Regions from separate parts of the Romboutsia sp. Marseille-P6047 genome, predicted to be linked through region 3. Evidence: riboswitches for the same ligand, from Rfam matches in the RefSeq annotation. Region 3 holds a riboswitch; each other region holds the start of a gene.

Region 1 (8,617 bases), on a different contig from region 3:
TATTTTGATTCGCAATATCTGGTGCACTTCCATGAACTGCTTCAAATACAGCATAATCTTTTCCTATATTTGCGCCAGGTATTATTCCTAATCCACCTACTAATCCTGCACATAAATCAGATAGTATATCTCCATACAAATTAGGCATTACCATCACATCATATTTTTCAGGATTTAATACTAAATTCATAGCAGCAGCATCTACTATTAAATCGTTATATTCAAAATCATGTTTTTCACATATACTTCTAAATATATTTAAAAATAGACCATCTGTTAACTTCATTATATTGGCTTTATGAACACAAGTTAATTTATTTCTATTATTATCATTAACATAATCACAAGCAAATTGAATTATTCTTTTAGAAGCTTCTTTAGTTATTATTTTTATGCTTTCAGCACCATACTCCCCTAATTTGTGTTCTATTCCTGTATATAAGTCTTCTGTATTTTCTCTAACTATAACTAAATCTACATCTTCGTATCTTGATTTAATACCTTTAAATGTTTTTATCGGTCTTAAATTCGCATATAAGTCTAATTCCTGTCTTAAAGTTACATTGACACTTCTAAATCCTTTACCTATAGGAGTGGTTATTGGTCCCTTTATTGCAACCTTATTTTTCTTTACAGTATCTATTACATGTTTCGGTATAGGTGTATTGTATTTTTCTATTGCATTTTTACCTGCAATAACTTCTTCCCATTCTATATTTACACCTGTAGATTCTACTACCTTAACCATAGCCTTACATATTTCTGGTCCTATACCATCTCCTGGTATTAAAGTAATTTTATACATTTTAATTTCCTCCAATTAGTTTTTATTTATATATTTTTTAATATCTTGATATATTTGTACTAACTCCTTATCGAATAAAGTTCTTTTTGCTCTTATAGATAATGCTCTTACAGCTTCTAACATCATACTAGCTTCTTTTTCATTTAAATTTATTCCATATTCCTTAAATTTATTTACAATAGCTGCTTTTCCAGAATGTTTACCTATTACTATTTGTCTTTCAAGACCAACTTCTTTTGGATCGAATGCTTCATAATTAGTTGGGTTTTTTATCGCTCCGTCTGCATGAATACCAGATTCATGTTTAAACATGTTATCTCCTACTATAGCTTTCCACTTTGGTAATTCTCTTCCTGATGCATTAGAAACATACTCTGATATATATTTAAACTTTGTTGTATCTACATTTACTTCATATTTATAAACGTATTTTAAAGCCATTAAGACCTCTTCTAATGCAGCATTCCCAGCTCTCTCTCCTAAGCCATTTACAGTAACACCAATATGATTAGCACCTCCAAGAACACCCGCTATTGCATTAGCCGTAGCCATTCCAAAATCATTATGTGTATGCATTTCTATATCAAACTTAGTTTTATTGTATAATCCAAATATAATATCTTTTATGGCAAATGGTTCCATTACACCTACAGTATCACAATATCTAAATCTATTAGCTCCAGCTTGCTTTGCTAATTCTATAAATTTAACTAAAAAATCAAAATCTGCTCTAGATGCATCTTCACCATTAACAGAAACATATAATCCATTTTGCTTTGCAAATTCTACTGCTTTTACCATATTTTCTAAAACCCATTCTCTCGAAGTTTTTAACTTATGTTGTATGTGTATATCAGATACTGATACAGAAATAGCAACTGCATCTACACCACAATCTATAGAATTTTCTAGATCTGTAATCACTGCTCTATTCCATGCCATAATACTGGGTTTTAAGTTTCTTTTACATATAGACTTTATCACTTCTTTCTCATCTCCACCCATAGCAGGTATTCCTACTTCTAATTGATTTATACCTAAATCACTTAACATTTCTGCAATTGCTATTTTTTCATGATTAGCAAAAACTACACCTGCTGTTTGCTCTCCATCTCTTAATGTTGTATCAACTATACTTACTCCCTTAGAATGTTTTTTGTCAATAACACACATAAAATCCCCCCTTATTTATATCATTAAATTTTATACTAGCTGCATAATTTATTTAATAAATTTCATTTTATTATTTTTATAAGTTAGATTTTAAATCTTTTTATATATTATATTCGTTATTTTTCAATGTTGCATTAATTTTATAATATTTATTAAATTAATCAAAAATGAAAGTTTTTATATACATATTTCATATTCAATAAAATTTTATTTATTAATATGTCTTATAGCTCAAAATTTCATCAAATTTAATTTATATTCAGAAAAATCTAAAAAGTTATTTACAATTTGATTAATTTATATTAATATAAATATAAATTAAATAAGCCTTATCAAGAGAGGTGGAGGGACTGGCCCTTTGAAACCCGGCAACCAGTATATTTCTTATATACATGGTGCTAAATCCTGCAGCACATAGCTGGAAGATAAGTATAAACTGAAGTTAACCTGAGTTTATACTCAGGATTTTTTTATATTTTTTAGGCTTATTTCATAATAAACTTAAGGGGGATCTTATATGAAACTTAAAAAATTATTTAACAAGAAATTATTAGGAGTCGTGTTATCTTTAACACTAGGTATCTCAGCTGTAGGGTGTTCAACTAAAAGTAATGTATCAAGTAAAAATGATAAAACAATAGCTGTTGGCGCTATGCAAGTTCCAGGTACAGAATTATTTGAACATCTAAAATCTGAAGTAGAAAAAGAAGGTTATGAACTTGAAATAGTAACATTTAATGACTATACTACTCCAAATACAGCATTAGCTGATAGTGAGATTGACGCTAATTTATTCCAACATAGACCATATTTAAATGAATCTATAGAAAAGCAAGGATATGATTTAACAGATGTGGTAAGACTATATGAAGTTCCTCTACAAGCATACTCAAATAAAATAAAATCTTTTGATGAATTAAAATCTGGAGATAAGTTTGCAATACCTAATGATCCAACAAATGGATCTAGAGCCTTAAAAATATTAGAAGATGAAGGAGTAATAAAATTAAAGGAAGGTGTAGAACTATCTTCTGCAAAAGATATAATTGAGAATAAAAGAAATATAGAATTTATAGAAGCTGACGCTAGTCAATTGCCTTCATTATTACAAGATGTAGATGCTGCATTCATAAATGGTAATTTTGCTGCTGCTGCCGGATTAGATGCAAATAAACAAAGTATATACTCTCCAGAAATAGACGGTACATACGAAAATGTATTAGCATGCAGAACTGAAGACTTAAATAGTGAAAAAATAGAAATATTAAAAAAGATTTTAACATCTGATGAGTCTAGAAGCTTCTTAAAAGAACATTATAAAGGTATAATAATTCCTACATTTTAAATATAACTAAAAATAGCTCCTACATGTTATTTAACATAATAGGAGCTATTTTATATAATTTATTATTTATTTTTCGCTTTTTTCATAGACTGAATTGCTTTTAATGTACCCATCTTAGAATGATCAAATGTAAGTCCACCTTGGAAGTATACATTATATGGAGGTCTTATAGGAGCATCTGCACTTAATTCTATTGAAGATCCTTGTATGAATGCACCTGCTGCCATTATTACTTCACTGTCATAACCTGGCATTGCCCATGGCTCTGGTCTAACGTAAGAATCAACTGGAGCTGCAGCTTGTACTCCTTGACAGAAGCTTATAACTTCATCAGCATTATTAAGCCTAACAACTTGAATTATATCACTTCTTAAATCATCATATTTTGGAAGTACGTCATATCCTAATTTTTCAAATGCTCTTGCACAGAATATAGCACCCATTACAGCTTGAGAGGTAACATATGGTGCCATGAAAAATCCTTGAAGAACTGTTCTTGTAGTTCCAAATGTAAGTCCACATTCTTTACCTATTCCTGGAGTTGTTAATCTATATGATATCATTTCAACTAATTCTTTCTTACCAGCGATATACCCACCTGTTAATGCAAGACCACCACCTGGGTTTTTAATTAAAGAACCAGCCATTATATCTACGCCAACTTCTGTAGGCTCTTTTGTATCTAAAAATTCTCCATAACAGTTGTCAACCATAACTATTATATCTTTATTGATTGATTTTACAGTTTCTACAGCTTCTTTTATATCTTCTATTGTAAGAGATTTTCTCCAAGCGTATCCCTTAGACCTTTGTATCATTACAAGCTTAGTTCTATCATTTATTTTATTTTTTATACCTTCTAAATCTATATTTCCATCCTCTAAAAAGTCAACTTGATCATATGTAACTCCAAACTCTTTTAAAGATCCTTTTTCTTCCCTTATACCTATAACTCCTTGTAGGGTATCATAAGGTGCACCAGTAACTGAAAGTATTTCATCACCTGGTCTTACAATACCTTGTACACATAGACTTAATGCATGAGTTCCATTTACTATTATCGGTCTAACTAGTGCATCTTCTGCTCCAAATACATTTGCAAATATTTCTTCTACTTTTTCACGACCTATGTCATTATATCCGTAACCAGTAGTCCAGTTAAAGTGATTATCACTTAAATGAGCTTCCTGCATTGCCTTTAATACTTTATATTGATTAAATTCTCTTATTTGTTTTAGTTTTTCAAACTGAGGTTCTATGTCCTTCATTACTTCTTCTGCTAATTCAAAAGTTTCATTATCAAGTCCATAAAATCCTTTTAGTAGATCTTTAGTTTCATTAAGCATTTTATTCCACCTGTCTTTTTGTTTAATTTTAACATTAGAATTTTACCATATCACATATATTACTGCAAGTTTATACTTAATATAGTATTTTAAGTATAATAATATATTAATACTATTTGTAATTACAATACTTTAAATTTTTATTTTTGGATATATTAATATATACAATAATCTAAATATTAATATAGAAAGAGGACAACTTAATATGATAGGTATGATTGGATTAATTTTATCATTATCTTTGATAATAATATTAGCTTATAATGGATATTCAACAATTATAACTGCTCCACTAATAGCATTATTGACTGTATTAATTATAGGTGGAGAATCTAGTACACATTTAATGGTTCATTACACAGAAATATATATGGGTGGTTTTTCTAACTTTGTAAAAAACTATTTTCCAATCTTTCTAACAGGTGCTATTTTTGCAAAGTTAATGGAAGAAGTTATGTATGCTAAGTCTATAGCAAACTTTATTACGAATAATTTAGGAAAAGACAAAACTATATTAGCTTTAGTACTTGCTGGTGCACTTTTAACCTATGGAGGTGTATCTTTGTTTACTGTTGCATTTGTCTTGTATCCAATAGCAAATGTACTTTTTAAAGAGTCCAATATCCCTAAGAGATTAATTCCAGGGACTATTGCATTAGGTGCATTTACATTTACTATGACTGCTCTTCCTGGAACTCCAGAAATTCAAAACGTTATACCTATGAGATACTTTGGAACAGATACATTTTCCGCTCCATTAATAGGAATAGTGGCTAGTTTGCTAATGCTAACACTTGGTATGACATGGCTTACATACCGTGTAAAAAAAGCTGAATTAAATTTAGAAGGCTACGGTAACCATTTTATAGAAAATAGTAACATTGATTCTAAAGATCCTCCAAATATATTTGTAGCACTTGCACCAATATTGATTATATTTACAAGTAATTTATTCTTTTCTAAGGTATTTTATAAACTTATTGATGGTTCATATCTAAATAAGTATAATCTTACTTTAGATAATGTATCTGGAACATGGAGTGTTATTATTTCTATTGTCATAGCTATATCATTTATAATATTGCTTAACTCCAAAAAAATATCTAACTTAAATAATGTTATTAACGGAGGTATTTCAAATTCATTTTTACCTTTACTTAGTTCAAGTGCCATTGTTGGTTATGGAAGTGTTATAAAGTCTTTACCTGTATTTATTACATTACAATCAATAATACTTCATATATCTTCTAACCCTATAGTATCAGAAGCTTTATCGGTAAATATAATATGTGGTATTACTGCTTCTGCTTCAGGAGGTCTTACTATAACATTAGATTCACTAGCACATACTTTTATAGCTATGAGTAATACTCTTAACATATCACCACAAATCATGCATAGAATCGCTTCTCTTGCTTCAGGTGGACTAGATACACTTCCACATAACGGTGCTGTAATTACAACACTGGCTATTTGTGGATTAACTCATAAAGATTCATATAAAGATATATTTATTACCTCTGTACTTATACCAATATTTGTGACTACTATAATAGTTATAGTAACTTCAATATATTACACTTAAAATATAAAAAGACTCAAACTAGAAATAAGATCAGTTTGAGTCTTTTTATATTTTAAATTATTAATATCTATTATTAGTAGTAGCTTGAACTTGATTATTTTGTAGATTTATATTTTTATCAGGTATCATAGTTGATACTGCATGTTTATATATCATATTTTGTTGTCTGTTATCCCCTTCTACTAAGATTATGTAACTATCAAATCCTTTTACAACACCTTTAACTTTAACTCCATTCATTAAGTATATAGTTACAGGTATTCTTTCTTTTCTTGCATTATTTAAAAATAAATCCTGTAAATTTAAAACTGAATTTTTCATTGCCTAATACCCTCCCGAGATAAATTAAATTTTAAAATTATGTATATATTTTATTTAATATTTTACACTATTCTATATTATATTTTATACAAGTTTAATACTATTTTCAATAAAACTTAATACATCTTTTTCTAATATGTCGAAATCTTCATATTCATCTAGATTAAACCATTTAGCTTCTTTATACCTTTTAAACCATGTAATTTGCCTTTTAGCATATCTTCTAGAATCTCTTTTTATTATTTCTATAGCTTCATCATATGCATACTCACTATCTAGATATTTAATAATTTCTTTATATCCTATACCTTGCATAGATATTAAATCTCTAGAGTATCCCATATTAAGTAAGTTTTTAACTTCATCTACTAGACCTTTTTCCAACATTATGTCTACTCTTTTATTAATTCTTTCATATAAGTGAGCTCTGTCTCTATTTAAGACTATAATTATCGGTTCATATTTATCATTAAATTGTAAATCTTTTGAGAAATCATTCATTTTTTCTCCACTAAGACACACTTCTAAAGCCCTTATAACTCTTTTAGTATTATTTTTGTGTATCCTACTTGCTGCATCTTCATCAAGTTCTTTAAGCTTATTGTGTATATAATCTATACCATTTTCTTCAAGTTCTAATTTAAGCGTCTCTCTTAACTCATCATTAGCATTTGACTTTGCAAAATCCATATTATAAATTAATGAATTTAAATATAATCCTGTTCCACCTGTAACTAATGGCAACTTTCCTTTATTAATAATTTCTTCTATATAATTATCAGCTCTTTTTTGGAATTCTGAAACAGAGAAGTTATAGTCTGGCTTTACTTCATCTATCATATAATGAGTAACTCCACTCATCTCTTCCTTAGTTACTTTAGCACTTCCTACATCCATATACTCATATATTTGCATAGAGTCTGCTGATATTATTTCTGCATCCAAATTTTTAGCTATTTTAATAGACAAATCAGTTTTTCCAACTGCAGTTGGTCCTGTAAGTATAATAAGTGGTACTTTCTTCATAATAACCTTCCTTAAATTACATGATTCTTTTAAACATTTTTTCAATTTCTTTTTTTGTTATTTCAACTATTATAGGTCTACCATGTGGACAAGTAAAAGGATTTGTACATAAGCTTAATTGATTGATTAAACTATCAATTTCAATATTATGTATTTTATCATTTGCTTTTATAGCTGCTTTACAGGCCATTGATGCAAACTTTTCACCCTTTAACTCATAATTATTTTTTATTTCATCTATATTATCTATTATTTGAAGTATAAATTTTTCAGACTCCGGAACTCCAAATGTAGTTGGTACACATCTTATCATAATATGATTATTACCAAAGATCTCTATTTCAAAACCAAACTTCATAAATAAATCTAGGTTCTTTTCCACTTGTAACATATCAACACTAGATAACTCTAAAATTATAGGATCAAGCAACATCTGCATACTTATATCATGGTTATAAAACTTCTCCATATATTTTTCGTATAAAACCCTTTCATGTGCTACATGCTGATCTAGTAAATACATAGAATTTCCTTTTTGCAATACTATATAAGTGTTAAATATAGTACCTACTACATTATAACCACTTAGTGAAAATTTATTATCATCCTCCACAAAGAATCCTTCTTGAAAACTTTCAATAGGTTCATCATTTTTATCTTCAAAAATAGTATCTATATAGTCCGTTTCTTCTATCTTATCTAAACTTTCTAAATCTTCCATACTGAAAGATTTGCTTATATCTATGTTACCATCTATAATGAACTCGTTTTTATTATCTAACTTGCTTATAGTTATGTTTTTAGTTGGTAATTCTATTTTATCTTTATTAATTATAGATCTTTCTAAGCTTTTAGTTATATTATTATTTTCTTTTAAGCTATTGTCTATTTCATTTATTAAATTATAATTATCATTTATACTTATATGTTCATTTTTATCATTGTTTATACTAATATTTGATTTATTATCTTCTTTATTTTCATTAAGTATTTCATTTACAGACTTAAAGCTATTT
Region 2 (8,617 bases), on a different contig from region 3:
AAGAAGAATAGGAGAATTAAAATTATGGTAAAAAATTTTGCTCATCGTGGATTTAGTGGAAAATACCCAGAAAATACTCTTTTAGCTTTTGAAAAAGCTATTGAGGTTGGTGTAGATGGAATGGAATTTGATGTTCAGCTAACAAAAGATGGAGAAGTTGTCATAATACATGATGAGACTATAGATCGTACTTCTGATGGTACTGGTAGAGTATGTGATTATACATATGATGAATTATTAAAATATGACTTTTCATGGAAGTACAGAGCACAGTTTGGAAAAATAAAATTACCTCTATTAAGAGAATATTTCGAACTAGTAAAGGATACTAACATAATATCCAATATAGAGTTAAAAAATAGTGTATATGACTATGAAAAACTAGAAGAGAAAGTATATGAACTAATAATTGAATATAACTTAAAAGATAAAGTTATTATATCATCATTTAATCATGAAAGTATTATAAGAATGAAAAATATAGATGATAGTATTAAATGTGGATTTTTATCTGATTGCTGGATGATGGAGCCAGGTAAATATACTAAAAATTATAATGTAGAATGCTACCATCCATCAGCATATTATCTTACTAAAGAAAAAGTAAATAAAATACAAAATGAAGGTATAGAAGTTAATGTTTGGTTAGGTAAAGAGAAAGTTAGTTATAAAAAATTAATAGAAATGGGAATAGACTCATTAATATCTGATGATCCTGATGTGATAAAAAAACTTGTAAATAGATAGTTATTTTATACTTAAAAAGGGTAATAGGGAGTAGAGAAAATGAAAGATAGACATAAGCCATTTGTACAAGAAGTAAAGAATTCAGATACTATGATAATATTTATACATGGTATAGTAGAAAGTCCATATCAATTTAGAAATCTTGCTCAAATTGCAATGGATAATAATATATCTGTTTGTGGAGTACTCCTTGCTGGTCATGGAAAAAGTGGAAAAGATTTTGTAAAAAGTAATTTAAATATGTGGAGAACTTCAATTGAAAGGGAAATTGAAAAGTATAAAACTAAATATAAAAATATAATACTAGTAGGACATTCAATGGGGGCATTATTATCTATTGAATTCTATTTAAAGTACAAGCAAAATATAAAATATATTGTTGCAATAGCAACACCGTTATGTATAAGAGTAAAATTTAATATTATAAGAAGCTGTATAAAAATAGCTCTAGGAATAATTCCTAAAGGTGATCTTTTAACAAGATATGCGTATGAAGCTATTAGTGTAAATGAAACAAATTTATTTAATTATATAAAATGGGCACCAAGATACATAGATTTATTTAAGCTAATAATAAAAGTTAGATTAAATTTAAATAATATAGATATACCAATGCTAATATTTCACTCTATGAACGATGAACTTGTAAGTTTAAAAAGTATAAAAATATATAAAAAGAGTTTTAAATACAATAATAAGTTAAATAATAAAAGTATTATAAAATTAGAAAGCTCAGGTCATTTCTATTATGATTATGATGATTTAGAAGTTTTAGAAAGTGAATTTAAATCATTTATATGATGAAATAAAAAAGTATCTTAAAATAAAAATTTTAAGATACTTTTTTATTATATAGATTCTATATATTTTACATTATTTTTATTAATAGAAACTGCACTACCGAGATCTCTTCCAGATAGTGTCAAGAATCCCGCATCTTCGTTTTTATTAAATTTATCCATCCATTCAATTAAAGATGAAAAATTTCGAATACTATCTTTTTCAATTATTCTCGTGAATCCGTTATTATAAGTTATTTTTATTTTATTTATATTTTTCAAAACAATCACACTCCTAGAAGAATTATACCCATATTTTCAATTTATTTAAACATATTACTCTTTATAAGACTAAAAAAGAAAAATATACAAATAATAACTTAAATAAATTATTTATACACAAGGAGGTAAAAATGAAAAGATTAAGCATTTTAGGTATAATATTTACTTTAATGTTAAACTTCAATATGACTGGATGTGCAAAAAGAAATAGTGAAGAAGTTGAAAAAACAACAAATGAAAGTATTCAAAACACACAATCAGAAACTGAAAAAGCAAATGAATTAAGTAAAGATGAGTACAAGGATTTATTAACTAAGAATTATGAAAAATATTTAGAACCTATAGATATAAAGGATGAAAGTGTAGATGATTTACTAGATAATAACAGTAACTTAAATAATGAAGAGTTAATAAAGAATTATGAAAATTTATTATCAGATAGTAAAAATAATATAGAATCATTTAAGAAATCTATAACAGGATTAAAAATAATTGATTCTAAATTACAAGAATTAAATAGTGATTTAATATCATACTCAGATAAAGCAATTGAAATAATAATAAAAAAACAAGATGATTTAAATTTAAAGAAAGAAGATTTATTAAAAGTGATAAAAACTCATTAATAAATTATTTAGATAGAGAATTAGATGACATAGATAATAATGATAATATTGATGATGTTTTAGATAAAATAGAAGATTTATTAGGTATAGATTTAAGTAAATAATTAAAAATAATAAGGAGTACTACATAAAACTAAGGAGGAAGTAAAATGGAATTAAAAAAATTATTAGCACTAGGATTAGCGTTAGGTTTATCAGTAGGATCAGTTGGTTGTACTAATAAAAAGGGTGAAACTACAACAGATAATAACACTAATACAACACAAAATAGCACTACAACACAAGATAATGGGTATTTAAATACAGAGTATGCAAATACTTACTCTGGTCTTTACACTAATAATATATCTCCTTTAAATAATTATGCAATGTATAGTAGTGTAGATGAAGTAAATAACGCTTATAAAACTAAAGAATACCCTGGTAATGAAAAATATTTATCAGAAGTAAAAGCAGCGTATCAAGATAGTAAAGAAAAATTACAAGCTTTTGTTAATGGATTAAAAAATGATGCAAAAACTGATGATGCAAAATTAAAAGAAGCAAATCAAGAGCTTATAGATGAAGGTGAAGATTTAATAGAAGAAATAGATGAAAAAATAAGTAGATTAGATACAATTCCTAAAGATGCATACAATAAGAGCCAAGATGAATTTATTAAATTAGTTGATGATACAACTAAAGTTGAAAATGATGTTAGATCTGAGTTTGATAAAATGATAAAAGATATGAATAATATGTTAGGAATAGATACTACATCTAATAATGGAAAAAACAAATAGTCTAAAAAGTGTGCAAAATAAAAATATTCAGAAAATATATTGACATATGGAAAAAAAAACTATAATATATAAATCATAGAAGTACAAAATAAAATAATTCCTTATCAAGAGAGGTGGAGGGACTGGCCCGATGAAACCCAGCAACCAGTATATTTTATATACAAGGTGCTAAATCCTGCAATTCATAAGAATTGAAAGATGAGTATAAACTGCTTACAAAAGCCTGAGTTTATACTCAGGCTTTTTAAATTTAAAGCGTTAATTGAATTATATTTGGGAGGAGTAAATATGATAAGCATTAAAAATGTAAACAAATATTATGGTGATACTAAGGTTTTGAATAATGTTAATATGGAAATTAAAAATGGGGAAATTTTTGGAATTATTGGCCATAGTGGAGCTGGAAAGTCAACGCTGCTTAGATGTATAAATGGCTTAGAGGACTATCAAGAAGGTTGCGTACTTGTAGGAGAGAAAGAAGTCAAATCATTAAAAGGAGAGGGACTTAGATTACTTAGAAAAGATTTAGGAATGATATTTCAACACTTTTCACTATTAGAAAGAAAGACGGTATTTGAAAATGTAGCCTTACCATTAGAATGTTTTAAATATTCTAAGAAAGAAAAAGAAGAAAGAGTAAAGGAATTATTAGACCTAGTAGGTTTAAGTGATAAAAGTAATATTAAACCAAGAAACTTAAGTGGAGGTCAAAAGCAAAGAGTAGCAATAGCAAGAGCATTAGCATTAAATCCAAAGGTTCTTCTTTGTGATGAAGCAACTTCAGCATTAGACCCAAATACTACAAAATCAATACTTAGTTTATTACAAGATATAAATAAAAAGTTTGGAATAACAATTATTATGGTAACTCACCAAATGGAAGTTATAAAGCAAATATGCACAAGAGTAGCAATAATGGAAGATGGTGAAGTTTTAGATATAAATGAAACAGAAGAAGTTTTTTTTAATGATAGTAAAGCACTTAGTAAGTTAATTGGGGAAGAAAATATAATTTTACCAAAAGGAACTAATATAAAAATATTATTCCCTAAAAATGTTTCTAACAGTTGTGTCATAACAAGTATGGCTAGAAATTTAGATATAGATTTCTCAATCGTATTTGGAAGGTTAGAGAAATTCAGAGATGAAATATTAGGGTCATTAATTATAAATGTATCTTCAGAATATGGAGATAGAGTTAAAGCATACTTAGAAAGTGAAGGGCTAAGATGGGAGGAGATAAACAATGAATCAAACTAGTTTAAGTACATTTTTAACAGAAATTTTAGGAGAAGCGTTCTTAGAAACATTATACATGATATTAGTACCAACAATACTTGCAACAATAATTGGATTTATATTAGCAATAACATTAGTTGTAACAAAGCCAAATGGATTAAAGCCTTGTAGTTTAATATATAAAGTATTAGGATTTATAGTTAATATTTTTAGAAGTTTCCCATTTATTATACTTATAGTTGCTTTAATTCCATTTACAAGACTAATAGTTGGCACATCAATAGGAGAAGAAGCTGCAATAGTTCCTATAACTGTTGGTGCAGCTCCATTTATAGCTAGAATAATAGAGAGTGCATTAAATGAAGTTGATTATGGATTAATAGAAGCTGCAAAATCATTTGGAGCTACTAAAACTCAAATAGTATTTAAAGTAATGATAAAAGAAGCAATGCCTTCTATTGTGTCAGGAATAACATTATCAGTAATTTCAATACTAGGATATACTGCAATGGCAGGTGCTGTTGGGGCTGGTGGACTTGGAAATGTAGCGCTTACTTATGGACATCAAAGATTTGATACAGCAGTAATGATTTACACAGTAATAACTCTTATAATAATTGTTCAAATAATACAAAGTTTAGGAAATTTAGCTTATAAAAAACTAAAATAGTATATAATAGGGGGATAAAATTATGAAATTAAAAAAATATTAGGATTAGGTTTGGGATTAGTGATAATGACATCAGTAGTGGGATGCTCCTTAGGTGAGAATAGTAGCAAAAAAGCAGATGCATCAGAAGATAAAACAATAGTTGTAGGTGCATCATCAACTCCTCATGCAGAAATACTAGATGCAATAAAACCTCTAGTAGAAGAAAAAGGATATAAATTAGATGTGAAAATATTTGATGATTACGTATTGCCAAATACAGCTTTATCTGAAGGGGCTTTAGATGCTAACTATTTTCAGCATATTCCATATTTAGAAGAAACAGTAAGCCAAAAAGGATATGATTTAACTTACTCTGTTAAGGTACATCTAGAACCAATGGGAGTGTACTCAAATAAACTAAAATCATTAGGTGAGTTAAAAGATAATTCAAAAATAGCAATACCAAATGACCCTACTAATGGATCAAGAGCTATACAATTATTAGCTGATAATGGATTAATAAAGGTTGATAATAAAGAATTATTAACAGTAAAAGATATATCTGAAAACAATAAAAATATAGAGTTTATAGAAGTAGAAGCAGCTCAACTTCCAAGCGTATTGCAAGATGTAGATGCAGCTGTAATAAATACAAATTATGCATTAAGCGCAAACTTAAATCCAACAGAGGATGCTATAGCAATAGAATCTTCAGATTCACCATATTCAAATGTATTAGCATGCAGAGAAGATAATAAGGAAAGTGAGAAGATAAAAGTTTTATCTGATGCTTTAACTAGCGATAAAGCAAAGAACTTTATTGAAGAAAAATATGAAGGTAGTATAATACCATCATTTTAGTAATTAATTCTTGAACTGGGATATTATTTTATTCCAGTTTTCTTCATACTATTATACATATTTAAAGTCGTGATATACTAAGTTTAAATACATTTATAAAGGAGATGCTACTTTGGATAAACATTTTTTTCAACAAGATGCAATAGAATTAGCTAAAAGTATTTTAGGTATGTATCTGATAAGAGAGTATGATGGAAAACAAATAGTAAGTAAAATTGTAGAAACAGAAAGTTATATGGGAATAAATGATAAAGCAGCTCACGTATATAAGGATAAAAAAACAAATAGGACAAAACCTTTATACTTAGAGGGAGGTCACATATATGTTTATTTAATTTATGGTATGTATTATTGTCTAAATATATCTGCAAATAAAGAAAATATACCCGAATGTGTTTTAATTAGAGCTGTGGAACCTATTGAAAATATAGATGAAATATCAGAAAATAGATATAAAAAAGAATATAAAGACTTAAATACATATCAAAGAAAAAATATTACAAATGGACCAGGAAAGCTTTGTATGGGACTAAAAATAGATAAAAGCTTAAATGAAAAAAGTATATTAGGAGATGAATTATACATAAGTGATTTTTATTATAAAAATAATGAAAAAATTTATGCAGATAATAACTTTGAAATTGAGATAGGAAAAAGAATAAATATAGATTATGCTCAAGAAGCTAAAGATTATCTTTGGAGATTTTATATAAAAAATAATAAATATGTTTCTGTAATTGAAAAAAATAAAACTGTGAGCAAGTAAAGCTCCCAGTTTTATTATAAAAGTTTAGTTGTAATAAATCTTATAACTATAGGTAAAACTGTTAATACAGTTGTTAATCTAGTAAGATGAAGTAAAGCAACAATATGTGTTTGTGCACCAAATGATTCAGACATAATAACCATATCTGTTAAACCACCAGGAGCTGAACTAAATAACGCAGTTGGCAAATCAAGTCCTGTAGTTTTATGTAATATAAGTCCTAAAATTATACTTAAAAAAGTTAATCCAATAACTAAGATTATAGATGGGATTATAAGTTTTTTTAGACCTAAAATAGAATCCATAGTAAAATTAAGTCCAATTATACAGCCAATAACTATTTGTGCAATAGTTTTGAAGTTAGAAGGAACGTAACCTTTACTGATAAAAACGTTATATATACCAACAGAAATCATAGACCCAATCATAGCTCCTGCAGGAATTTTTAACTTAACCCCAATTACTCCTCCAATAGAGCCAATAGCTAAAGTGTATATTATTTTGTCTAATCCAATAGCCGAGCTTAAAATAGCCTTATCCATATATATCCTCCTAGATTATGTCATTAATTTTGATTATACAATACAAGTATTCATTTTGCTACATAAAACACTTTAAGAACACTAAATAATATTGTAATATATATATGGATTATAATTTTTTAAGGAGTGTAAAATGGAAACTGTATTTAAAAAAATAGACGTTACAGACTTAAGACCAATAAGAGAAGTAGTTTTAGATGAAATAAGAAGTGCAATCTTTGAAAATAAAATAAAGCCTGGAGATAGATTAGTAGAAAATGTAATTGCATCTAGCATGGGTATAAGTAGAACGCCTGTAAGAGAAGCTTTAAGACAATTAGAGATAGAAGGATTAGCAGTAAATATTCCAAGAAGAGGTACATTAGTAAAAGGAATTTCAAAGGAAGATGCTATGGAAATTTACGATTTAAGGGAAGTTTTAGAAGGGTTAGCAGTAAGGCTAGCTTGTTTAAACATATCTAGAAGAGAAATAAATCGTTTAAAAGAAATTATAGATATAATGAAAGAAACTATGAATGAAGAAAATTATGATGAATATATGAAAGCACATACTGAATATAATGATATAATTATGTCAGCTAGTAAAAATAAAAGATTATTATCACAAATAGAAAATATATATGAATACTTAAAAAGCTTAAGAAAAGTAGGATTACATGCAATAGAGAAAAGATCGGATATTTTAGAAGAGCATATAAAAATAGTACAAGCAATTGACAAAGGTAATGAATATTTAGCAGAGGAAGAAGCTAGAAAGCATGTTAGAAATGCTAAAAAGAGATTTATTGAATCAACTAAATAATATATAGAGAGTTAACGATATAATTACTTGTTAACTCTATTTTTTTATATATAAAATTTTAAAAATTTATATCTATAAATGATATAATAAAAAGAAATTGGAATAAAATGAAATTTAATATTTTAAGGAGGTTAAATATGAAAAGGATAGGATTTATAGGTGCAGGGAATATGGCATCTGCGATAATTGGAGGTATAATTAATTCTAAATTATTAAATACAGATCAAATAATAGCTTCAGCTTTAAGTGAATCTACATTAGAAAGAATAAAAATAGATTTTGGAATAGAGACTACTAAGGATTCAAAGGAAGTAGTTAAAAATTCAGATATAATTGTAGTTGCTGTTAAACCCAATATTTATGATATAGTACTAGAAGAAGTTAAAGAATTTATAGATGATGAAAAATTAATAGTAACAATAGCTGCAGGAAAAAGTATAGAGTCAGTAGAAGCAGTTATAGGAAGTGATAAAAAAATAATTAGAACTATGCCAAATACACCAGCTTTAGTGAATGAAGGAATGTCTGCTATTTGCCCA
Region 3 (8,617 bases):
TTTTTTTAATAAAATCGTGTTCAAGTTCCATTTTAGTTCTTTCACACCAAGTTTTACATATTTCTAAATATCTATTAACATCTTCTTTAGAATTAAACTTAAACATAACACCATCTGTATTTCCTTGTATAAACTGAGCATTATCCTTAAATTCTAATTCAACTTTTTCTATAAGATCTAATAATAAAAGTTGACCATTTACACAAATAGCTGTTCCTTGTCTTGGGTCATAAAGATCATTAGTTGCATCCATACAAGCTCCATATGCACTATTTAAAACTATTTTCAAAGACTTCTCTATTGGATTTTTCTCTTTTTTTAAATTAAATCTTGTATCTCTTATTTCCTTATATTTATCTGGATTTTTTACATTCCTACTATTAAGGTTATATTCTATCATTATAGATGGATAAAAAGAACTTACATCAGAATTAACAATATAATCTTTAGCCTCATATTTTTTTCTAGCAGAATGAAGTCCTCCCCATCCAAAATCGGTTTCTATTCCATATACAGTGGTTCTTAGATACTTTTTCAAATCTCTATTATTATAATCTTCATACCACTTCTTTATATCATTGTATTTACTAAGCCTTATTGTATCTATTATCTCAAACTCATTAGTATCATTTCTGTCGTAGTTAGGCCTTTTTGCTCCTAATATGTATGCACTTAGCTGAGCCTCTGTTTTATTAAACATAATTTCATCTAAATTAAAATACTCTATAAGACCACGCTGAGCTTCATATTTATAATAAACTTCTTCAAATACTTTTGTAGTCATTCTAACATCATGTAGACAATATGTAGTAAGTTCTTTAATTTCTTCTTCATTTGGATATCTATTTAAATCAAAAGATACTGTACTTTCCCTTATATCTTCTCCCATAAATAATTCAAGCTCTTTTAAACTTCTAAAATTATCATTTATTTCAAAAATATATAATGGGATTTTATGTAAGTTTCTATCAATTTGCCATCCTGATATTTTTTGTTCTATAAGCTTATCTGATACTTCACAAGGATTCAATCCTGCTATAATTGCCTTTAGTATCCATTGATCATATCCTTTTATATTATATCCAACCCAAATTGAATTTTTATTTTTATTATAAACTCTTATAAGTTCATCCCTATTGTTTATTATTGTATGTTCCTTTTTTGTCTTATAATCTTTCATACAACACATCCAAAACCCACCTTTGGATAATACTTCAAAATCTATTATTATACGTCTTTTTTCCTTAGTCATAATCCTTATTCCTTTTATCTTTAATAGTTTTATATTTAGTATTTATATATACTTTATCTAATATTCTTAAACATATTTAGTTTTTTATCTACGTTTTATTTTCAATGTTTCTTTTTATGATTTCCTTCAATATCATCTTCTTATATAATTTATAAAAATATTAACTACTCTAGAAGTTTAATATCTAGTATAGTTACTATTTTTAATGGTAAACTTATATTTGACTATTTTTTAATCAGCAATTTTTTCTAAACAAATTTCGCTTGCTTTTTTTAAACCATTTTCTAAGTCAGCAATTAAATCCTCTACGTCTTCTATACCAACAGATACCCTTATCATATCTGGTGAAACACCTGCTAGTTTTTGTTCTTCTTCATTTAATTGAGCATGAGTTGTACTTGCTGGATGTATAACAAGAGATTTTGCATCGGCAACATTTGCCAGGTGGGAGAAAATTTTTAATGACTCTATAAATACTTTACCAGCCTTGACTCCACCTTTTATTCCAAATGTAAATATAGAACCTGGTCCCTTAGGACAATATTTACTAGCTAGCTCATAATATTTGTTATCTTTAAGGCCAGGATAATTTACCCATGATACTTGTGAGTGATTAATTAGATATTCTGTTATTTTTTTAGTATTACTAACATGTCTATCAAGTCTTAGTGATAAGGTTTCAAGCCCCTGTAATAATAAAAATGAATTAAATGGACTTATACAAGCACCTGTATCCCTTAAAAGTTGGACTCTTAATTTAGTAATGTAGGCTGCTTTACATGCATCTTTTGTGTAGCTCATACCATGATAACTTGAATCTGGCTCCACAAGGACATCAAATTTACCACTACCTTCCCAATCAAAATTCCCAGAATCAATTACAACCCCTCCTATAGACGTTCCATGACCACCTATAAACTTTGTAGCTGAGTGAACTACTATATCTGCACCAAATTCAAAGGGCTTAACTAAATATGGTGTTCCAAAAGTATTATCAACTATAAGTGGTATATTATTTTCATGTGCAATTTTTGCAATAGCTTCTATATCCGCTATATTTATTACCGGATTACCTATAGTTTCAATGTATAAAGCTTTAGTATTTTCATTAATAGCATGCTTAAAATTTTCAGGATTATCGCAGTCTACAAATGTGGTCTTGATTCCAAGTCTTGGCAGCGTTGTAGAAAATAAGTTAAAAGTACCTCCATATAAAGTTCCTGCTGATACTATTTCATCTCCTGATCCTAATATATTTAAAATAGCATAAGTTATAGCTGCTGAACCTGATGCTACCGCAACTGCACCTACTCCGCCTTCTAATAGTGCCATTCTTTGTTCAAAAACATCTGTTGTCGGATTCATAATCCTTGTATAAATATTACCTTCTTCTTTAAGTGAAAATAAGTTTGCTCCGTGTTCAACACTGTTAAATACATAAGATGTAGTTTGATATATTGGCACAGCTCTAGAACCTGTTGTTGGATCTGGATTTTGTCCTCCGTGAACTTGTATTGTATCAAATCCTAATTTTCTATTTCCCATTCTTAATGCCCCCTATAATATATAAAAAAAATAATAAAACCCTCTTTTATAAAAGAGGGCCTAATTTCCAAAGCATACTCTCTTATCTTTCTTATGAATAATACATAAGTAGGAATTAGCACCATATATTTTTAATACTGGTTGCTGGGTTTCATAGGGCCTATCCCTCCACCTCTCTAAATAAGATTTCATTTAAGTTTATTTAATTAAGTATATTGTATTTTACATTATATCATCATGCAACAAACTTATTTATTTTATTTATATAAAATTTATTTTACTTTAACCAAATTAATTCCTATGTCATTAATATTATAAGGTGTATCTTGATATACACAGTAGTTTAGCCAATTTCCAAATACTATATTAGCACTTTCCCTCCAATTAACTCTAGGTATAGAGTTTACATCGTCATTTTCAAAGTAGTACATAGGAATTTCTATTTCAAGACCTTTATTTAAATCTCTAAAGTATTCATTTTTTAAAGTATCTCTATCATACTCTAAATGACCCGTTATAAATATTTGCCTTCTATCATTACTTGCTACTATAAATACTCCAGCTTCCTCAGATTCTGACAATATATCTAATTCTTTTATATTTTCTATATCTTCTCTTTTTATTGATGTGTGTCTTGAGTGTGGAGCATAAAATATATCATTTAATCCTCTTGTCAAATTTTCATACTGGCAGTTATTCCAATGTTTATATACTCCAAATAATTTTTTATCTAAAGTATATTTTTCAATATTATAATGATAGTAAAGTGCAGCTTGAGCCCCCCAACATATATGCATTGTTGAAAATACATTGCTCTTAGTCCACTCCATTATTTCTTTTAACTCATCCCAATATTCAACATCTTCAAATTCCATTTTCTCTACTGGTGCTCCAGTTATAATTAGCCCATCAAACTTTTGATCTTTTACATCATCTATATATCTATAAAATTTTTCTAAGTGTTCTATTGGTGTATGGCTACACTTATAAGTTCTAGTTTGAAGTAATGTTATTTCTACTTGAAGTGGTGTATTTGATAAATACCTTAAAAGTTGATTTTCTGCTTGAATTTTTATAGGCATAAGATTTAATATTCCTATTTTTAAAGGCCTAATGTCTTGTGTGTTAGCCCTTTGTGTATTCATTACAAATATATTTTCATTTGATAGAACTTCAAATGCTGGTAGTTCTTTTGGTATTCTTATTGGCATATAAGCCTTCCCCCTTTTTTATCTCTAGTTTCCTAAGCTCATTTGAATTAAATTATAGCATAAAAATAAGGAAAGATATTTAATCTTCCCTCACATATATTAATCATTTGATTTTATATTTAACCAAACTTCATCATACATCTTTTTAACATCTAATGTAAAATCTGCATAAATTTCACATCTATCCATTATTTCTGAAGTCATATATGCATTTGGATTATTCTTTACTTCTTCTGGTTGCATTTCTCTAGCTTCCTTATTTGGTGTTGTATATCCTATCTCATCTGCTATTCTCAATGCACTTTCTTTATCACTTACAAAATTTATAAACTTCTCCGCAGCTTCTACATTTTTAGCATTTGATGGTATACATAAACTATCAATCCAGAAGTTTGCTCCTTCCTCTGGGACTACATAAACTAGGTTTGGATTTTCTTCTTGAAGATTTAATCCTTCTCCAGACCATATCATATTTATATCACTTTCTCCAGCTGGAATCATTACTGTTCCATTATCTACACCATATATTGGATCAACTAGTTTTCTTTGCTCTAATAATAATGTTTCTGCTTCTTTTAATTCTTCTGGGTTAGTTGAATTTAAAGAATATCCAAGTTTCTTTAACGCTACTCCTATTGTATCTCTATATGTATCAAACATAAATATTTTGCCTTTATATTTTTCATTCCACAATATGTCCCAACTATTTACTTCTTCTTTTACTACATCTTTGTTATATATAAGGCCTACTGTTCCAAACATATATGGAACTGAGTACTTATTACCTGGGTCTATATCTAAATCTAAATAATTTTCATCCATTTGAGATATATTAGGTATGTTATCCTTATTTAACTTCTGTATAAGATTTTTAGAAATCATTCTTGGCATTAATGCATCTGATACTAATATAACATCATATTTAACTGCTCCACTGCTAACTTTTTGATACATTGCTTCCATATCATCAAAAGTTTCCATATTTACTTTTATGCCGTACTCTTTTTCGAATTCTTTTATTGTTTCATCGTCTATGTTTTCTCCATAGTTGAAAAAGTTTATTTCTTCTGTATAATTTTTACTGCATCCTACAAAAGATGTAGCAACAATTATTGTACATATTGACAAACTTAATAATTTCAATAATTTTTTCATACTATAATTTCCTTCCATTATTATATAAATTTGATAATACCCTTAAATAAGTTTTATAAACTACTTTATGAGTAATTTTAACAATTATTTAAATAGCATTGTATATTATAATTAAAATAAAAAAATCCAACAAGTATTTTGTAGGATTTTTTTATTTTAAATTTACTTTACTATGTACAAAAACTAGATAATAACTTATATATACTTTTTACCATTTTAAGCTTTATGATTAGTCATTATATTTTTTACTTCTTCTATACATTCAGGTTTGATTAACTGTAACATTCTTGGAATAAAGCTTATCATATATTCTTTGTTAAAAGTTCCTTAATCTTGCTTTGAGAAGCTTTCATTTAATAATTTTTTTGCTTTATTTTGATTTTGTACATCAACTCTTTCAATTATAAAATTAAAGAATTTCTCTTGTCCACTATTCATTATGCTTTTCTCCTTTAAGTATATAATATACTTATATTTTAATTTACTAATATTTATTATATACCTAAAGTTCAATAAAAAAACTTATATTTTTAATAACTATTATCTCTATTATTTTCACCCCATTTACACATTTACTCTAAAATAGGCATTAATGATAAACATCTTTTTGAAAGTGAATACTCAACCTTAGAAGGAATTTGAAGGTATTCTTTTCGTATAATAATCCCATCTCTTTCTAAGTCTTGTAGTTGATTATTAAGAATCTTATCACTTAACATTAATTAAATCAGATTTATTATATTTTTTCATGCTCATTTTTTAATATTTATTAGGAGGCTTTTTTTATGAAAAAGTGTAAAATAGAAGTTTTAAAAACAACATTTCACGAAGATTTATCAAAAAAGTATGGATATAAGAATCTAGGAAACTGCCCTATATATAAAGTTGGAGATATACTTTACGGGGACTATGCAAATCCTGAAGGATCATGTGATGAAGCATAGAAGGTGATGTATCAATATGTATTTGCTTTATCTCATGGTAGTGAAGAGTTTTACTATGATGATTGGATAGACAATAAATGAATTGCAATCTGCTCATATAACGATGGTATTAGACCTGTTATATTTAAAATTGAGGTAACTGATGAAGAATCTAAAATAGATTATGAATCTATTAAATAATAATTTCTAAAGGTATAGTTAGTTTTTTATAAAAACTTACCTATATCCATTAATTACATATATATGTTAAATTTATTTGATATTTTTCTATTCCTTTTTCCACCTTAACTTTATAATTACTACAGATATAAAAAACTAAAAAGTTGCTTATATCGTCATTGCTATCATTGATATTCTAGTAAAACCTCCCATTATAATCACCACCTTTTCATCTTAATACGATATTTATACATATTCTTTTACTATTCCACAAATTTTTATTTTTTTCTAATTAAATTCTAACATATGAGCATTATTAAATTTATATCAAAACAATTACAAAAACTTATTAATAACAAAATTACTGAGATATTATAAATTTTATACTATTATTTATAATGTGAACTAAAATTAATAGAGGTGAAAATATTGAAATCATTAAGTGAAAAGATATACCTAGAACTAAATATCCCTGATAGTAATGATACAACTGGAGATAAGGATAGGATATTAAATTTTTTAAATGCTAAATATAAAAATGTTATAATGCCATACAATATAACAAAATCCTTATATCCATTGTGTCGTAATAATAATTTTAAAATCACAGTTACTATGGTTAAAAGAGAAAATGACTGGATAATTACAAGAATAGAAGAAAACGATACAACAAATGAACATTATGGACTGGCTGTAGATTTGGGAAGTACAACAATAATAATGCAATTAATTAACTTAAATAATGGATATATAATTGCAGAAGAAAGTGTATTTAATAAACAAATTAAATATGGTGATGATATCTTAAGTAGAATATTTTATACAAAGGAAAATAAATATGGATTAGAAGAAATTAAAAATATAACTATAGAAAGCCTAAAAGAATTACTAAGTTCACTAGAAAATAAGACTAATATACATGTAAGAGAGTGTCCTATAATGACTATTGCAGGAAATACAACTATGATACATTTCTTATTAGGACTCGATCCATGGACAATTTTCCAATATCCATTTACACCTGTACTCAATGACTGTGGATTTATTTATGGAAAAGATTTAGATTTGCCCATAAATGGATATGTTTACTGTTTTCCATCTGTAGCAAATTATCTAGGTGGAGATATTATAAGCGGACTCTTATATACTGGTATTCATAAAAAAGATAAATTATCAGCTTTTATAGATATAGGCACAAATGGTGAGTTAGTTATAGGAAATAAAGATTTTCTTGTTGCAGCTGCAGGTGCTGCTGGACCTGCACTAGAAGGTGGAATTAGTAAGTATGGTATGAGAGCTACTACTGGAGCTATTGATAGTATAAAAATCATAAATAATAAAATTATATATACGACTATTAATAATGAAAAGCCTAAAGGAATTTGTGGTTCAGGAATAGTTGATTTAATTTCAGAACTATTTTTAAATAAATGTATTGATTTTGCAGGAACTTTACTTCCTAATAATTCACCATCAATAATTAAATTTGAAAATGATTATGCTGTTGAATATGTATCTCAGGAAGAGAGTTTCAATGGTATAAGTCTAACTTTTACTCAAAATGATATAAAGCAGTTTTTAAAAACTAAAGCAGCTGCAAATACAATGGTAGCTTATTTATTAGAGGAGATAGGCCTAGATATAAATGATTTAGATTTATTTTATATAGCTGGTGCTTTTGGAACGCATTTAAATCTAAACGCTGCTATAACAATCGGTATATATCCTGATTTAGAATCCAATAAAATAATTTGCCCAGGAAATACATCTTTAAAAGGTGCATATAATTTACTTACTAATAGATATTTATTAAATGATATTTATGAAATAAAAAATAATATAGAGTATTTACAACTTAGTAATGCTACAGACTTTGTTGGAAAAATGAGAGCTGCAAGCTTTCTACCACATACTAACTTAGATTCTTATCCAAGTGTAAAAAAAGAACTTATAAAAAGAAATATTATAAAGTACTAAAGGTTATAAATAAACCTTTAGTACTTTATATATTATTTAAAGTTTAATTTTATTTTCTAATTTTGAAACTGCTTCAACTATTCTCTTCTCTCTTGTTTCAACTTTTTTAGCACTATCTATCCATTGTACATATTTTCTTTTGGATGAATATGATAAACTATCATAAAATTTCATAGCAAATTCATTTTCAATAAGAGCATATTTAAAATCATCTGGTAATTCAACTACTCTAATTTCTTCATCTTTTTCTATTTCAACAAATACGTTGTCTCCTGCATCTTTACTAATTTGCTTTCTTATATCTTTAGTAATACCTATAATGTAACAAGGGGTACCCATTTTTACAATAGATCCTCTATATTTTATTCCATCGA
Region 4 (8,617 bases), on a different contig from region 3:
GCGCAGATATAAAAGGCGCAGGAACTAACACTATAAGAATAAAAGGTGTTAAGGAATTAAGAGGTGCAGAGCATACTGTTATACCAGATAGAATAGAAGCGGCTACTTATATGGTTGCAGCAGCTATGACAAAAGGTGATATAACTATAGAGAATGTTTTAATGGAGCATTTAAAGCCAGTTACAGCTAAATTAAAAGAAGCTGGATGTAAAATAATAGAGTTAGAAAATGCAGTTAGAGTTATAGGTCCAGAGACTTTAAAATCAATAGATATAAAAACTTTACCACATCCAGGATTCCCAACAGATGTTCAAGCTCAATTTATGGCTATGCTTACTGTATCTAAAGGGACAGGTGTAGTTATAGAAACTGTTTTTGAAAATAGATACATGCATGTTGCAGAGTTCAATAGAATGGGTGCAAACATAAAAATAGAAGGAAGAACGGCTGTAGTAAAAGGTGTAGATAAACTGTACGGAGCGAAAGTTAATGCTACAGATTTAAGAGCAGGAGCAGCGCTTATATTATGTGGTCTTATAGCTGAAGGAGACACTGAAATAGGTGAAATATACCATATACAAAGAGGATATGTAGATATCGACAAGAAGATAACAGCACTAGGTGGAAATATAGAAATCGTAGAAGATTAATTAAATAATAGTTAAGTAATAAATGTAAGGGGTTTTTCATATACTTTAAAGATAATTAGCCAAGCTAAGGAGGAAAGTATATGAAGAACCCTTTAGTAATTTTAGCGGGATTAGTTTTTGTATGTATACTTGTACCAGTTGCTATTAGTACTATTTTTTTTAAGGAACCAAGTACAAGTAGTATGGAAGAAGGATTTAAAGTTAAGATTGGTAATGTTGAAGAGCAAAATGAGCAAACTAACTATGAAACTGTTAATGGAGATGTGCCTGCAATAAATGTATATAACACAAATAAAGGTAAAATAGAGTCTATGAATATAGAAGTTTACTTATATGGTGTATTATCAGGAGAAATGTCAGCAAAGTTTGATATAGAAGCATTAAAAGCTCAGGCTATAGCAGCAAGGACATTTGTAATGTATAAAAAAGAAAATCCAAGTGCAAGTGGACATAATAATGCAGTAGTATGTACCAACTATAAGCATTGCCAAGAATATAAAAGTTATGAAGAGTTAGAAGCAACAAATGGTAGTGAGTGGATGAATGAATCATATACTAAAATAAAACAGGCTGTTGATGAAACTAGAGGGCAAATTTTAGTATATAATGGTGAACCTATACTACCATTATATTTTTCTACATCATCAGGAAAAACAGAAGATAGTGAAGAAGTTTTTTCAACCATGTATCCATATTTAAGATCAGTAAGTAGTCCATATGATGGAGAATCACCAAAATACACATCAGAAGTAGTTATAAGCAAATCTGATTTTATAAGATATATAAAAAGTAGTTATCCGAGTATAAGCATAAATTCAAATGATTTAGAGAATGAAATTAAAATATTAAATAGAAGTACAGGAGGAGCTGTAGACAAGATTAAAATAGGAGATAAAGAATTAACAGGAGTTAATATTAGAAGTGTATTCAATCTTAATTCAGCTAATTTTGAAATAAAACTTAGTGAGGACAATGTGCGATTTAATGTAAAGGGATACGGACACGGTGTTGGTATGAGTCAATGGGGAGCTCAAGGAATGGCAGAAGAAGGCTTTTTATATTATGAAATACTGAAACATTACTACACTGGAGTGGAAATAAAAGATTTATATTAAAAATGTGTAGATAAATTGTATAAAATTAGAAAATACAGGAAACACTCCAAATGTATTAATATATTTGGAGGTGCTGTATGAAGAAAAAGTTATTAGAAAATGATATTTTCTATTTATCACTATTTGTATGCGTTTGTTTAGTAGCGATAGGAGGAGTTTGGCTAACAAATAATAATGTAAACAAATTAGCCAGCAATGATAAAATTGTAGAAGATAATGAAGAAATACACTTAATAGATAATGATAAAGAAGAAGATGCAATAGCAACAACAACTGATTCTGACCAAAACTTAAGTAATGCAAAAGAGAATCAAGAAAAGATAGATAACAAACTAAGTTTTCTTGGCAAAGAGGTAATAAGAGAGTATTCAGAAACTGAACCTAGTTATTCAAAAACTTTAAATGTATGGGAAATACACAAAGGTATCGATGTAAGTGTAGTAAGCAATCAAGAAATAAAGTCACTAATGGACGGTACAGTGGTAGATGTGTATGAAGATGATGAATATGGAATGTCAGTAAAAGTGAAGTCTGATAATGTAACGGTGGTATATTCAAACTTAGGTGAAGATATAAAAGTAGAAAAAAATCAAGACATAAAGGAAGGCGAATGTATAGGGCTAGCTGGAAATACAACTAGAGTAGAGTGTAAAGAAGAAGAGCATATACATGTAGAAGCTTATGAAGGCGAAAACTCTATAGATCCAATGTCTTTAGTAAATTAAAAAATATAACAGGCTTAATCATTTTGATAAAGTCTGTTATATTTTTTTTTATTTTTACATATATATCATTAAGGCTGGTATATGAGGGAGGGGAAATTTTGAAATCGCATATAGAGGAAAGAGCCATAATCGTAGCAAAATATATACTAGAGAAAAATACTACTGTAAGACAAACTGCCAAAACTTTTGGAGTAAGTAAAAGTACCATACACAAAGATGTAACTGAACGATTAGAAGAAATAAACCCATCTCTAGCAAAAGAGGTTAAAAAGGTTTTAGAAAAAAATAAATCTGAAAGACATATAAGGGGAGGTTTAGCAACAAAGCTAAAATATGAGAAAGAACACAAAAAAGATGTAGGATAAAACCTACATCTTTTTCTTGACTAAATTATGAAATTTGTATATCTTGTATCTAGGAGTATAAGATATACAAAAGTAGAAAGACAAAGAGGAGTTGAAAATATGGCTAGAGTTGATATAGGTATAGATTTAGGGACGGCAAATGTAATAGTTTATGTAAGTGGAAAAGGTATAGTTTTAGAAGAACCATCTGTTGTAGCTATAGATAAAAGAACTAATTCAGTATTAGCAGTAGGTGAAGAAGCTAGAAGAATGATAGGTAGAACACCAGGTAATATAGTTGCTATAAGACCATTAAGAGATGGTGTAATATCAGACTATGATGTTACTGAAAAAATGTTAAAGTACTTTGTTGAAAAAGTGGTAGATAAAAAAGGATTCGGAAGATTTTTTATGCCAAGAATAATGGTATGTGTTCCAACGGGCGTTACAGAAGTTGAGAAAAGAGCCGTAGAAGAAGCTACACGTTTAGCTGGAGCAAGAGAGGTTTATATAATTGAAGAGCCAATAGCAGCAGCAATCGGAGCTGGAGTAGATATATCTCAACCAAATGGAAATATGGTAATAGATATTGGAGGAGGTACTGCTGATATAGCAATTATATCTCTAGGAGGAGCTGTTGTAAGTACATCTATAAAAGTTGGTGGAGATAAATTTGATGAAGCTATAGTAAGGTATATAAAAAAACAAAAGAACCTTCTTATAGGAGAAAGAAGTGCAGAAAAGCTAAAGATTGAAATAGGTACTGCAATGAAATTAGAAGAAGAAAGATATATGAAAGTTAGTGGAAGAAACTTAATTACAGGTCTTCCAGAATCTATGAAAATATCTTCTGCTGAAATACTAGATGCAATTAGTGAATGTATAGAACAAATATTAGTAGCTACACGTTTTGTACTAGAACAAACGCCACCAGAGTTGGCTGCAGATATAAGTGATAGAGGGATTATAATGACAGGTGGAGGCTCTTTATTAGACGGTTTAGATAAGAGAATTGAAGAAAGCACAGGAATAAAGGTAATTGTAGCTGAAGATGCATTATCTTGTGTTGCAAAAGGAACTGGAAGCTCATTAAGTTCATTAGATTTATTAGAAACGGGTGGGACGTTTAAAAAGAGATAATTAAATATTATTTTAAGATTATTAAGATATAAAAAATGAACTCTAGAAATAAACTAGAGTTCATTTTTTATTATATAATTTTAAGTATATTGATACCGGTTACTTTTTAAGTAGCAAGAAGTAAAGAAAGAGCTATAGTTTCTGATAGTTCTAAGACAAAGCTAAGACGAACATTATTAAATGAAAATCTATTGCTTTCATCAATCTTATCTACTATACCTACTATTGAGTAACTTCCAACTTGAGGTAGTTTTTTACCAACACCTTTTCCAGGTAAAATAGGACCTTTTCTAATTTGTATATTACCTATACTATTTTTAGCTCCTAGGCAAGCATCTATAGCTAGAAACTCTCCTTTAGGATGAAGATTTTTTATTTCTTCAATTGACTCGTATATATTTAAAGCATGAATAGGATTATCTAAAGTACCGTAAACAGGGTATTTAAAATCGCTATTTTTTAGCATAGTTCCAACTAAAGGGCCAAGAGCATCACCTATAGCCCTATCTGTTCCTATACAAATAACAATAGTATTTTCGTTTATAATATCTTTTAGTATTAAGCTTAACACTTGAGCTACATTTTCTTTTTTATAATTTACTTTAGCTAAATACATAGGAACACCTCCTTCAAAAATATATGAATATATAATCTAAAAAATGCCTAACCTTAAGTTTTAATAACGCATCATATTATAATATAAAGTAAATTTTAAATAATTACCCTACTATATATTATATAGATAAAATCACAAAAACTTGTTATTTTTAAATAACAATTACTGACATATAAAACTATATATCCTTGACATTAAATTAAAAAAATAGTAATATATATCTAAAGAAAATAGTAATATATATCTAAAGTTAATAATTAAAATAAAAAAAGAAAATATTATTAATAAGGATAAAAACGACTCATAATAAATATGAAAATATTTATTACCTTATCAAGAGAGGCTGAGGGATAGGCCCTATGAAGCCCGGCAACCGCCCCAAAAGGGAAAAGGTGCTAATTCCTACAAGATTTTTTATAAGTCTTGAAAGATGAGGTTAGTTAATTAGTACATTAAATGTGTAATGATTAACCTCTTCTTGTATAAGGAGAGGTTTTTTTAATTGAAAAGATTAATAGTTCAATTAATATAAACCCCTACAATTTATACAAAATAAAAAAATATAATTTATTAAATTAAAGGGAGGATATAAAATGGCAAGACATTTATTTACATCAGAATCAGTTACAGAAGGGCATCCAGATAAGATCTGTGATCAAATATCAGATGCAATACTAGATGCATTATTAGAAAAGGACCCATTATCAAGAGTAGCTTGTGAAACAACTGTTACAACAGGTTTAGTTTTAGTTGCGGGTGAAATAACTACATCAGCATATGTTGATATTCCAAAATTAGTAAGAAGTACAGTAGAAGAAATAGGATATACAAGAGCTAAATTTGGATTTGACTGCAATACTTGTGCTGTAATTACATCTATAGATGAGCAATCAGGAGATATAGCTATGGGTGTTGATGAAGCTTTAGAAAATAAGGTTGGAGAAGTTACAGAAGAGGAAATTGAAAATGTTGGTGCAGGAGATCAGGGAATAATGTTCGGTTTTGCATGTAATGAAACTGAAGAATTAATGCCACTACCAATATCATTAGCACATAAATTAGCTAGAAGATTAACTGAAGTTAGAAAATCTGGATTACTAGATTACTTAAGACCTGATGGTAAAACTCAAGTTACAGTTGAATATGATGGAACTAAAGCTATTAGAGTTCATACAGTTCTTATATCTACTCAACATTCAGAAGATATAGATAATGATACAATAAGAAGAGATTTAATAGAGCATGTAATTAAACATGTTATACCAGCTGAATTACTTGATGAAGAAACTATGATATATATAAACCCAACAGGAAGATTCGTTATAGGAGGTCCTCAAGGGGATACAGGTCTTACTGGTAGAAAAATAATAATAGATACTTATGGAGGATATTCTAGACATGGTGGTGGAGCATTCTCAGGAAAAGATCCAACTAAAGTTGATAGATCAGCAGCTTATGCTGCAAGATATGTTGCTAAAAATATAGTAGCAGCAGGACTTGCTGAAAAGTGTGAGATAGAGTTAGCATATGCTATAGGTGTTGCTAAGCCTTTATCAATATTTATAGATACATTTGGTACTGGAAAAGTTTCAGAAGAAGCATTAGTTGAATTGGTAAATAAAAACTTTGACTTAAGACCAGGAGCAATTATAAGAGATTTAGATCTAAGAAAACCTATCTATAAACAAGTAGCAGCTTATGGACACTTTGGAAGAAATGACTTAAACTTACCATGGGAAAGAACTGATAAAGCAGAAACATTAAGAAAACAAGCATTAGAATGTGAAATGATGAAATAGATAAATAGCACAAAGGGCATATTTAAGATATGATATATCTTTTAATGTGCCCTTTATTTTATTGTTTATAAAATGTATAATAGTTACAAATTAGGTGTATGATAAAGACACTATTTGTTTGTAGGAGAAGTGATATGGAAAGAATAGAAGGAATGATAAGTGACATAGTATTTAAAAATGAAGACAATGGATATACTATAGCTCATTTGGCAAATAGTATGGATGAAATTGTAATCGTTGGATGTATGCCAACTTTATCAGTAGGAGAGAGCATAGAAGTAGAAGGAAAGTGGGTAAATCATAAAACTTATGGAACTCAATTTGAAGTAAGTAAATTTATGCCGGTTACACCAACATCTCTAGAAGGTATATATGCATATTTAGCATCTGGAATGATACATGGTATAGGTGAGAAAATGGCAAAGAGGATTATTGATAAATTTGGTGTGAATACACTAGATATAATACAAAATAATCCAGAACGTTTAGAAGAAGTAGAAGGCATAGGTGGAAAAAAATTAAAACAAATAGTAAAAAGTTATGAAGAAAACAGAGAACTTCGAAATATAATAATAGAACTATCTCCATATGGTATAACTCCTAATTACTGCTTAAAAATATACAAAAGATATAAAAATAAATCGATAGACATTATTAATAAAAATCCATATAGACTGGCAGAAGATATAAGAGGAATTGGATTTAAAATAGCAGATGAAATTGCTAGCAAAATTGGTATAGATAAATATTCAGAAGATAGAATATGTCAAGGCATATTATATGCTTTAAATCAGTCATTGAGTAGTGGTCATACATATTTACCGAAGGATATTTTAATTCAAGAATCTAAAAAAATATTAGATGTAGACGAGTCTATGATAGATAATTGTATTATGGGGCTAGCTTATGATCAAAAAGTACATATAGAATTATTAAATAATAATCAGTTAGTTTATCTAATGCCATATTATATGTCAGAAAATGGTGTATGCAAGCAAATAATTAAATTATCTCAAAGTGAAGTTGATGATTTAAACATTGATATAGATGAAGAAATTAGACTTTTAGAAGAAGAGGAAAATATAAAATTAGCTAATAATCAAGTATTAGCGGTTAAAGAAGCTATAAATACAGGTGTTTTAGTTATAACTGGAGGACCAGGGACTGGTAAAACTACGACTATAAATACTATAATAAAAATCTTTGAAAATAATAAAAAAAGGGTAGTATTAGCAGCACCTACAGGTCGTGCAGCAAAGAGAATGAGTGAGACGTCTCAAAGAGAAGCAAGAACTATACATAGATTATTAGAAATGGGATTTGCTACTGATAGTGATGATTTAATGTTCTTAAAAAATGAAGAAGATCCAATTAATGCAGATGTTGTAATTTTAGATGAAGTATCAATGGTAGATATACTATTGATGTATAGTGTACTACGGGCGATAAAGCCTGGAACACGGGTTATATTAGTTGGAGATAGCGATCAGTTACCTTCAGTTGGAGCCGGAAATGTTTTAAAAGATATAATTGATTCTAAGGTAATAAATGTAGTTAAGTTAAATGAAATATTTAGACAAGCTCAAGAGAGTATGATAGTAGTTAATGCACATAAAATAAACAAAGGTGAACCATTATATTTAAATGCAAAGGGTAAAGATTTCTTCTTTATAAAAAGAAATACAAATGAAGAAATCCTAGATGAGATAGTAGAAATTGTAAGTGAGAGGTTACCTAGATTTTATAAATTTGATAAATTGAAAGATATACAAGTTTTAGCATCTATGAGGAAGGGGGACGTAGGTGTTACTAATCTAAATATAGCTCTTCAAAAAAGTCTTAATAAGCCTGAAAAGTTTAAAGTTGAAGAGAATTTTGCTAAAAGGATATTTAGAGTCGGCGATAAGGTAATGCAAGTAAAAAACAATTACACTAAAAAGTGGGAAAGTGAAGATAAGCAAGATAGTGGGGAAGGTATATATAATGGAGATATTGGATATATCTATCATATAGATAAAGAAAACAAGAAAATTTATGTTATATTTGACCAAATAAAGATAGTTGAATATACATATGATGAGCTGGATGAATTAGATCATAGTTTTTGTACTACTATTCATAAAAGCCAAGGAAGTGAATTTCCAGTAGTTGTTATACCGATATCATGGGCACCTCCTATGTTATTAAGTAGAAATCTATTATATACAGCTGTTACTAGAGCTAAAAAA

Evidence for each region. Region 3 has a riboswitch for S-adenosylmethionine ahead of EIH23_RS12770 (O-acetylhomoserine aminocarboxypropyltransferase/cysteine synthase family protein). Riboswitches for the same ligand answer to the same signal wherever they lie in the genome.
Region 1: another riboswitch for S-adenosylmethionine. It lies ahead of EIH23_RS10900 (MetQ/NlpA family ABC transporter substrate-binding protein); the one in region 3 lies ahead of EIH23_RS12770 (O-acetylhomoserine aminocarboxypropyltransferase/cysteine synthase family protein).
Region 2: another riboswitch for S-adenosylmethionine. It lies ahead of EIH23_RS03575 (methionine ABC transporter ATP-binding protein); the one in region 3 lies ahead of EIH23_RS12770 (O-acetylhomoserine aminocarboxypropyltransferase/cysteine synthase family protein).
Region 4: another riboswitch for S-adenosylmethionine. It lies ahead of metK (methionine adenosyltransferase); the one in region 3 lies ahead of EIH23_RS12770 (O-acetylhomoserine aminocarboxypropyltransferase/cysteine synthase family protein).

Annotation. Positions count from the first base shown of each region.
Region 1 covers NZ_UWOT01000010.1:8,305-16,921, forward strand. Annotated here, with positions in the region: gene EIH23_RS10890 (isocitrate/isopropylmalate dehydrogenase family protein) at 1-805, opposite strand, end outside; gene nifV (homocitrate synthase) at 821-1,978, opposite strand; SAM riboswitch class I at 2,305-2,410, shown strand; gene EIH23_RS10900 (MetQ/NlpA family ABC transporter substrate-binding protein) at 2,496-3,323, shown strand; gene EIH23_RS10905 (methionine gamma-lyase family protein) at 3,386-4,669, opposite strand; gene EIH23_RS10910 (GntP family permease) at 4,875-6,254, shown strand; gene hfq (RNA chaperone Hfq) at 6,315-6,575, opposite strand; gene miaA (tRNA (adenosine(37)-N6)-dimethylallyltransferase MiaA) at 6,660-7,601, opposite strand; gene mutL (DNA mismatch repair endonuclease MutL) at 7,618-8,617, opposite strand, start outside.
Region 2 covers NZ_UWOT01000002.1:343,394-352,010, forward strand. Annotated here, with positions in the region: gene EIH23_RS03550 (glycerophosphodiester phosphodiesterase) at 25-747, shown strand; gene EIH23_RS03555 (alpha/beta hydrolase) at 787-1,548, shown strand; gene EIH23_RS03560 (hypothetical protein) at 1,596-1,817, opposite strand; gene EIH23_RS03565 (hypothetical protein) at 1,940-2,434, shown strand; gene EIH23_RS03570 (hypothetical protein) at 2,584-3,216, shown strand; SAM riboswitch class I at 3,315-3,421, shown strand; gene EIH23_RS03575 (methionine ABC transporter ATP-binding protein) at 3,505-4,476, shown strand; gene EIH23_RS03580 (methionine ABC transporter permease) at 4,463-5,125, shown strand; gene EIH23_RS03585 (MetQ/NlpA family ABC transporter substrate-binding protein) at 5,192-5,968, shown strand; gene EIH23_RS03590 (DNA-3-methyladenine glycosylase) at 6,081-6,734, shown strand; gene EIH23_RS03595 (AbrB family transcriptional regulator) at 6,749-7,276, opposite strand; gene EIH23_RS03600 (GntR family transcriptional regulator) at 7,410-8,078, shown strand; gene proC (pyrroline-5-carboxylate reductase) at 8,216-8,617, shown strand, end outside.
Region 3 covers NZ_UWOT01000014.1:12,198-20,814, forward strand. Annotated here, with positions in the region: gene EIH23_RS12765 (hypothetical protein) at 1-1,252, opposite strand, end outside; gene EIH23_RS12770 (O-acetylhomoserine aminocarboxypropyltransferase/cysteine synthase family protein) at 1,484-2,797, opposite strand; SAM riboswitch class I at 2,877-2,984, opposite strand; gene metA (homoserine O-acetyltransferase MetA) at 3,070-4,008, opposite strand; gene EIH23_RS12780 (ABC transporter substrate-binding protein) at 4,108-5,163, opposite strand; gene EIH23_RS17140 (winged helix-turn-helix transcriptional regulator) at 5,736-5,882, opposite strand; gene EIH23_RS17010 (hypothetical protein) at 5,949-6,107, shown strand; gene EIH23_RS12800 (ASKHA domain-containing protein) at 6,696-8,243, shown strand; gene EIH23_RS12805 (YdeI/OmpD-associated family protein) at 8,280-8,617, opposite strand, start outside.
Region 4 covers NZ_UWOT01000011.1:8,384-17,000, forward strand. Annotated here, with positions in the region: gene murA (UDP-N-acetylglucosamine 1-carboxyvinyltransferase) at 1-650, shown strand, start outside; gene spoIID (stage II sporulation protein D) at 731-1,765, shown strand; gene EIH23_RS11390 (M23 family metallopeptidase) at 1,843-2,490, shown strand; gene spoIIID (sporulation transcriptional regulator SpoIIID) at 2,589-2,855, shown strand; gene EIH23_RS11400 (rod shape-determining protein) at 2,955-3,974, shown strand; gene yyaC (spore protease YyaC) at 4,081-4,590, opposite strand; SAM riboswitch class I at 4,918-5,027, shown strand; gene metK (methionine adenosyltransferase) at 5,184-6,389, shown strand; gene recD2 (SF1B family DNA helicase RecD2) at 6,524-8,617, shown strand, end outside.